2 linked regions of the Acuticoccus sediminis genome follow. The protein of the gene in region 1 interacts with the protein of each later gene in a pairwise test. Links are inferred from orthologs where the notes say so. Each region holds a gene or a part of one and is shown in the gene's direction. Other genes may lie near its edges.

Region 1 (3,281 bases):
CCGCCTGGAGGCGGTCCTCAAGGAGCGCGAATGGCTCGCCGCCTCGCGCTTCACCGTGGCGGACCTCATGATGGCCGACGCCCTGCGCGTGCCGAAGAAACTGGGCCGGCTCGACCCCTACGAGGCGCTCGGCGCCTACGTCTCGCGCGCCTGCAGCCGCCCCGCCTTCAGGAAGGCCTACCGGGACCAGCTCGCCCACTTCAAGGCCGCCGACGCCGCCCGCGGCCTGACGGACGCCTGAGCCGCCCCGTCCCCGCCGGAACGGCCCGCCGCCCGCCTCAGTGGGCCTGCCGGCCCGGGAAGAGCTCCGGCAGGTGGGCGCTGTTGCCGTACCAGACCTCCCGGTCCGGGGTGCCGTCGCGGTTCGGCGCGTCGCCGTCGAACGCCACCGACACCGCCATCACCCCCAGCACGACCGCCACCAGCGCGAGCAGCCCGGTGGAGGTCCGCTCGACCCGCGCCCCGGTTCCGGAGCGGGTGCCGGACACCTTGATCCCGTTGACGTCGCTCATCTCGACTCTCCTCACGTCGCGGCGGCACTGCCGTCCTGCCGGCTCCACCTAGGCGCGCGCCGTCGTTCACTCAAACGAATGATCGTCATGCCTTCCATCACGATCCCTGATGCTTCCGGCACCCCCGGACGGCCCCGCCGCCGGCCCTGCCCCCGCCCCGCCGCCGACCCGTGCGAAAAGCACGCCTGCCTGCGCCGAAACGCCGTGTCACGCTGCTTTGCGGGGGCCGAGGTCGCTGCTACATAAGCGCCATGGATGACATCGCCCACGTCGACACGAACGCCCCCGCCAGCGCCGCCTCCGAAGGCCATGCGCAGACCATTGCCAATGTGCGCAACTTCTCGATCGTCGCGCACATCGACCATGGCAAGTCGACGCTCGCCGACCGCCTGATCCAGGCGACGGGCTCCCTCACCGACCGCGAGATGAAGGACCAGATCCTCGACTCGATGGACATCGAGCGCGAGCGGGGCATCACCATCAAGGCGCAGACCGTGCGGCTCGTCTACACGGCGAAGGACGGGAAAGAGTACAAGCTCAACCTGATCGACACGCCCGGCCACGTCGACTTCGCCTACGAGGTGAACCGCTCGCTCGCCGCGTGCGAAGGCTCCCTCCTCGTGGTCGACGCCTCCCAGGGCGTCGAGGCGCAGACCCTCGCCAACGTCTACCAGGCGATCGACAACGACCACGAGATCGTCCCGGTCCTCAACAAGGTGGACCTGCCCGCCGCCGACCCCGAGCGCATCCGCGCGCAGATCGAGGAGGTCATCGGCATCGACGCGTCCGAGGCGATCCCCATCTCCGCCAAGACCGGGCTCGGCATCCCCGACGTGCTGGAGGCGATCGTCAAGCGCCTGCCGCCCCCCAAGGGCGACCCGAAGGCGCCCCTCAAGGCGATGCTCGTCGATTCCTGGTTCGACCAGTATCTCGGCGTCGTCACCCTCGTGCGCATCATCGACGGCGAGCTGAAGAAGGGCCAGACCGTGCGCATGATGCGCACCGGCGCGAAGTACGGCGTCGACAAGGTCGGCGTCTTCACCCCCAAGCTGCTCGAGGTGGACAGCCTCGGCCCCGGCGAGATCGGCTTCCTCATCGCCGGCATCAAGGAGGTCGCCGACACCCGCGTCGGTGACACCATCACCGAGGACAAGCGCCCCGCGACCGAGCCGCTGCCCGGCTTCCGCCCGGCCATCCCGGTCGTCTTCTGCGGCCTCTTCCCGGTCGACGCGAACGACTTCGAGGACCTGCGCGCCGCCATGGGCAAGCTGCGCCTCAACGACGCCTCGTTCTCGTTCGAGATGGAGACCTCGGCCGCGCTCGGCTTCGGCTTCCGCTGCGGCTTCCTCGGCCTCCTCCACCTCGAGATCATCCAGGAGCGGCTGGAGCGCGAGTTCAACCTCGACCTCATCGCCACCGCGCCGTCGGTGGTCTACCAGCTCCACCTCTCCTCCGGCGAGATGAAGGAGCTGCACAACCCGGTCGACATGCCCGACCCGACCGAGATCGACAGCATCGCCGAGCCGTGGATCAAGGCGACCATCCTGACGCCGGACGAGTATCTCGGCGGCATCCTCAAGCTCTGCCAGGAGCGGCGCGGCAACCAGACCGAGCTCAGCTACGTCGGCAGCCGCGCGATGGTGACCTACGAGCTGCCGCTGAACGAGGTGGTGTTCGACTTCTACGACCGCCTCAAGTCGGTATCGAAGGGCTACGCCTCGTTCGACTACTCGCTGTCCGACTACCGCGAGGGCGACCTCGTGCGCATGAACATCCTCGTCAACGCCGAGCCGGTCGACGCGCTGGCGATGCTGGTCCACCGCTCCCAGGCCGAGCGCCGCGGCCGCGCCATGTGCGAGAAGCTGAAGGAGCTGATCCCCCAGCACATGTTCGTCATCCCGATCCAGGCCGCCATCGGCGGCCGCATCATCGCCAGAGAGACGATCCGCGCGCTGAGGAAGGACGTGACCGCCAAGTGCTACGGCGGCGACGCCACCCGCAAGCGCAAGTTGCTGGAGAAGCAAAAAGCGGGCAAGAAGAAGATGCGCCAGTTCGGCAAGGTGGAGATCCCGCAGGAGGCGTTTATTGCGGCGCTGAAGGTGGATGGGTAGAGTCTGCCATTCGCCGTTCGATCACCGCTTGAACTCATGAAGTTTGGGCTGCGTAGTTATTCCTAGCCCATCTTTTTTCTGATCTGTGTCCAAACGAGGATCCTTCAACGGCGTCAGGGCATCCCGGTTTGGAACGAAGCTATTTGGCAATCTCCACATTGACCCGCGCGGGGCGTCTTTCATATGCTCATAAATAACCGGCCACCACTGAATCCACAGCGCGGCTTTTGAATACCCATTCCAGCCTCCGCTTTTCTTTGGTGGCCAATATGAAACCAAACCACTTTCCGCATAAGCGATGAGGTCTGGCCAATTTTGCAGTATTCTTGAATCGCCTGAAATTATTGCGTGACCATCATCGTCGGAGAACTGTTTTAGCCAAGTAGGATCTCCAGTTGCAGGCGGCGAGAATTCCCTAACATGACTAAGCTCAAACCCACCGCGCGAAGACAAATATGCACGAAGTGCTGCGACTATGCGGGGGCTCATATTCTCATCGAATCGAATTTTCACATCGACCCTTAATGCAGGATGCGCTCTTCTAATTCGTTTTCAAATTCGACAGCATCCAAGACGGCCTCGACGGGTATCTCAAAATCTTGACTCACCGCCTCAGCATCACCGTGCTCTGCTTGATACGCAAGCCGAATTGCCTCAG
Region 2 (3,228 bases), 670 kb from region 1 along the record:
CAGGCACCACCAGACGATGTTGGCCTCGTCGTCGACCAGCGCCTGCACGGAGCAGTTGCCGATCATCCCCAGCGCCAGCGTGCTCACGCAGGCACTCCGGCGAGCTGGGCGAGCCAGGCGTGGACGGCCTCCACGTCGGGGAGGCGGTAAGGGGCGTCGGTCTTGCCGTCGCCGACCTTGATGCCGAATCCGCCGCCCGCGTTGGCGGCACGAATACCGTCTTCGTCCGTCACATCGTCTCCAATGAAAATCGGCGTGCGGCCCTGGAACGGCGGCCGCTGCATGAACGAGTTGACCGCCGCGCCCTTGTCGAACCCGCGGCGCTTGGCCTCGACGACCATTTTTCCGCAGATGAGGTGCAGCGTGTCGAGATCGGCGATGGCCTCCTCCATGGCTCGGATGACGTCCCGCTCGCGCGCGGGATTGGCGCGGTAGTGCACTGCAAGTCCCGCGCCCTTGTCCTCCATGGAGACGCCGTCGCCCAGGAACGGGAACGCGGCGATGCGCGTTCGCAGCCGGTCCATCTCGGGCGGGGCGGGCTGATAGTGGATCTCGTCGCCGGGGGCGGCGCGGTGTTCCAGTCCATGCATGCCGGCGGCGGCGATGGGGATGCCGAGGAAGCCGTCGATGTCCTCGATCCTGCGGCCGGAGACGACGGCGACCGCGCCGGAGGTGCGCGTCACGCAGCGTTCGATGAGGAAGTGGAGGGTCGGCGCAACCACGACTCCGTCGGGACGATCGGCGATCTCGACGAGCGTTCCGTCGAAGTCGAGGAACAGCGCCGGACGTTCCGGCACGGGTGGGGTCATCAAATGCGGCTCAACGGCTTGATAGACGACCCCTATGGCCGCCGCGCTGCACCATGAACCTTCACGGGATGAGGGGCAACTGTCGAAAAGCGTTAGTGGCGCCCGGAAATGCTCGCTATGCGCTTAGCGCATCTGTGGCCCGGACGTGCGAGTGCGACGATCGAAGGACCCTGCATGGACAGTCATATCCGCTTTGCCTTGCACCTGTCGGGGGAACTCTGCGGCAAGGGAATCGACGACGAGGAGGACGTCGCCGCGCTGGTCTCCGGCGAGGCGCCGGTATGGCTCCACCTCTCCGCCGACCACCCGGACACCAACGAGTGGATCAAGGAGCACCTCTCCTATCTCGGCGCACCCGTGCGCGAGGCGCTTCTGGAGCCGGAGACGCGGCCGCGCGCGCTCTGGACCGGGTCGGGGCTGATGGTCATCCTGCGGGTCATCAACTTCAGGGAAAACGAAGACCCCGAGGACATGGTGCCGGTGCGCATCTGGCTCGACGAGCACCGGATCGTGTCGCTGTCGAGCGCGGGGGTGCAGTCGATCTCCCATGTCGCCAAGCTGGTGCGCTCCGGCGCGGGACCGCGCACGCCCGTCGGCCTCCTGTCGAGGATCGTCGAGGAGGTGACCGACCGCATCGAGAAGCACGCGGCGGCGCTGGAGGACCGGGTCGACGAGCTGGAGACCGAGACGATCACCAATCCGCGCGAGGAGATCCGCCGCTCTGTCGCCGCGCAGCGTCTCGCTCTGACCGAGCTGTGGCGTTACATCCCGCCGCAGCGGGAGGCGGTGCGCGCGATCGCCCACGCCGGCGAGCCGCTGCTCGACGAGACCGGCAGCACGTCGATCCTCGAGCAGCACGACCAGCTGACGCGCGTGTCCGAGCTCCTCGCCGCCCAGCGGGAGCGGCTGCAGACGATCCGCGACGAGCTCGGGAGCGCCCAGGCCGAGCTCCTCAACCGGAACCTCTACGTCCTGTCGGTGATTTCGGCGATCTTCCTGCCGCTGGGGTTCATGACCGGGCTGATGGGGATCAACATGGGCGGAATCCCGGGCGCGCACTCCAGCCTCGGGTTCTGGGTCTTCGCGGTGCTGATGATCCTCGTCGCCGTCGGGATGCTCGTCGCGCTGCGCCGGGCGCGGATGCTGTAGTCCGGCCCGGCGGTGCCGCGGCCCGCCCGGCCCGTCAGGCGTGCGGCAGGGGGCGGCGGTCCGGCGCCTTGCAGAGCTCGTAGATCACGCAGGCCTCGCACAGCGGGCGCCGCGCCTTGCACACGTGCCGGCCGTGCAGGATCAGCCAGTGGTGTGCGCCGCGAAGGAAGCGCTCCGGTACGATCGCCTCGAGCGCCTTCTCCACGTCGTCCGGCGTCTTGCCGGGCGCGAGGCCGAGGCGGTTGGCGACGCGGAAGATGTGCGTGTCGACGGCGATGGTCGGCTCGCCGAATGCGACGTTCAGCACGACGTTTGCGGTCTTGCGGCCGACGCCCGGGAGGGACTGCAGCGCCGTGCGGTCCTGCGGGACCTCGCCGCCGTAGGTCTCCACCAGCGTGCGCGAGAGGGCCATCACGTTCTTGGCCTTCGTGTTGAAGAGGCCGATCGTCTTGATGTAGTCGCGCAGCTTCTCCTCGCCGAGGTCGACCATCTTCTGCGGCGTGTCGGCGACGGCGAACAGCGCCCGGGTCGCCCGGTTGACGCCGACGTCGGTCGCCTGCGCGGAGAGCGCGACGGCGACGAGGAGGGTGTAGGGGTTTGTGTACTCCAGCTCCGTCTGCGGCTCGGGCAGCGCGTCGGCGAGGCGCTGGAAGAGCTGGTCGGCCTCCGCGCGGGTGTAGCTGCTCTTGGGCAGTGCCTTCTTGCCCTTGGGCGCCGCCTTCGCCTTCGTCCCCGCGGCTTTCGCCGGCTTTGCCGCGGACGCTGCGGTGCGCTTCGCCGGGGCCTTCGCGGCGCCGCTCGCGGCGGCGGCCTTGGCCGCGCCGGCTTTCGCCGATCCAGCCTTCGCCGCTCCCTTTCCCGTCTTCCCCGCGGCGGTCGCCTTGCCCGCCGGTTCGCCGGGGGTACCGCCGGGGGGATGGCCGCTTTCGGCCGCCACGACGCTCTTCGCCTTCGCCTTGCGGCTCGGGGGCGAAGGGGCGGCCGACGTCGCCGCGGCGGCTTTCGTCGCCGCCTTTGCGGGCGAGACGGCCTTGCCGGCGGCCTTCTGCATGCCCGCCTTGGTCCTCGCGGCAGGCGTCCCGGCGGCCTTCGCGGCGGTCTTGCCACCGGTCGCGGCCTTGGCCGGGTCGGGCTTCGGCGTCTTCGCGGCGCCTTTGGCGGGGGTCTTCGGGGTCTTCTCGGTCATTTCAGGAAGGTCTCGTCCCAGACGCGCTCGATGACGGCGGTCCACGTCACATGCGGTTCGGCGATTGTCGGGGCGTCGACCGCG

The links.
Region 2: the proteins of lepA (region 1) and DLJ53_RS00880 interact in binary tests that used the Escherichia coli proteins (3 or more experiments, as listed by UniProt). The link is inferred for Acuticoccus sediminis from one-to-one orthologs.

The regions. Positions count from the first base shown.
Region 1 is NZ_QHHQ01000001.1:897,027-900,307, reverse strand. The notes cover bases 226-3,193. They hold lepA (translation elongation factor 4), read left to right. Parts: upstream 226-763; coding sequence 764-2,623; downstream 2,624-3,193. Other genes in these bases: DLJ53_RS34645 (hypothetical protein), read right to left, coding at 3,145-3,193; DLJ53_RS34650 (PIN-like domain-containing protein), read right to left, coding at 2,645-3,136; DLJ53_RS03840 (hypothetical protein), read right to left, coding at 279-512; DLJ53_RS03845 (glutathione S-transferase family protein), read left to right, coding at 226-241. Also shown: more of DLJ53_RS03845, read left to right, coding at 1-225; more of DLJ53_RS34645, read right to left, coding at 3,194-3,281. UniProt on the Escherichia coli protein: Required for accurate and efficient protein synthesis under certain stress conditions. May act as a fidelity factor of the translation reaction, by catalyzing a one-codon backward translocation of tRNAs on improperly translocated ribosomes.
Region 2 is NZ_QHHQ01000001.1:222,893-226,120, reverse strand. Bases 56-2,970 are described here. They hold DLJ53_RS00880 (CorA family divalent cation transporter), read left to right. Parts: upstream 56-983; coding sequence 984-1,958; downstream 1,959-2,970. Other genes in these bases: nth (endonuclease III), read right to left, coding at 1,993-2,970; otsB (trehalose-phosphatase), read right to left, coding at 84-809; DLJ53_RS00890 (glycoside hydrolase family 15 protein), read right to left, coding at 56-87. Also shown: more of DLJ53_RS00890, read right to left, coding at 1-55; more of nth, read right to left, coding at 2,971-3,144; DLJ53_RS00870 (ABC transporter substrate-binding protein), read right to left, coding at 3,141-3,228. UniProt on the Escherichia coli protein: Zinc transporter. Acts as a Zn(2+):proton symporter, which likely mediates zinc ion uptake. Purified ZntB reconstituted in liposomes also binds and transports Cd(2+), Ni(2+) and Co(2+).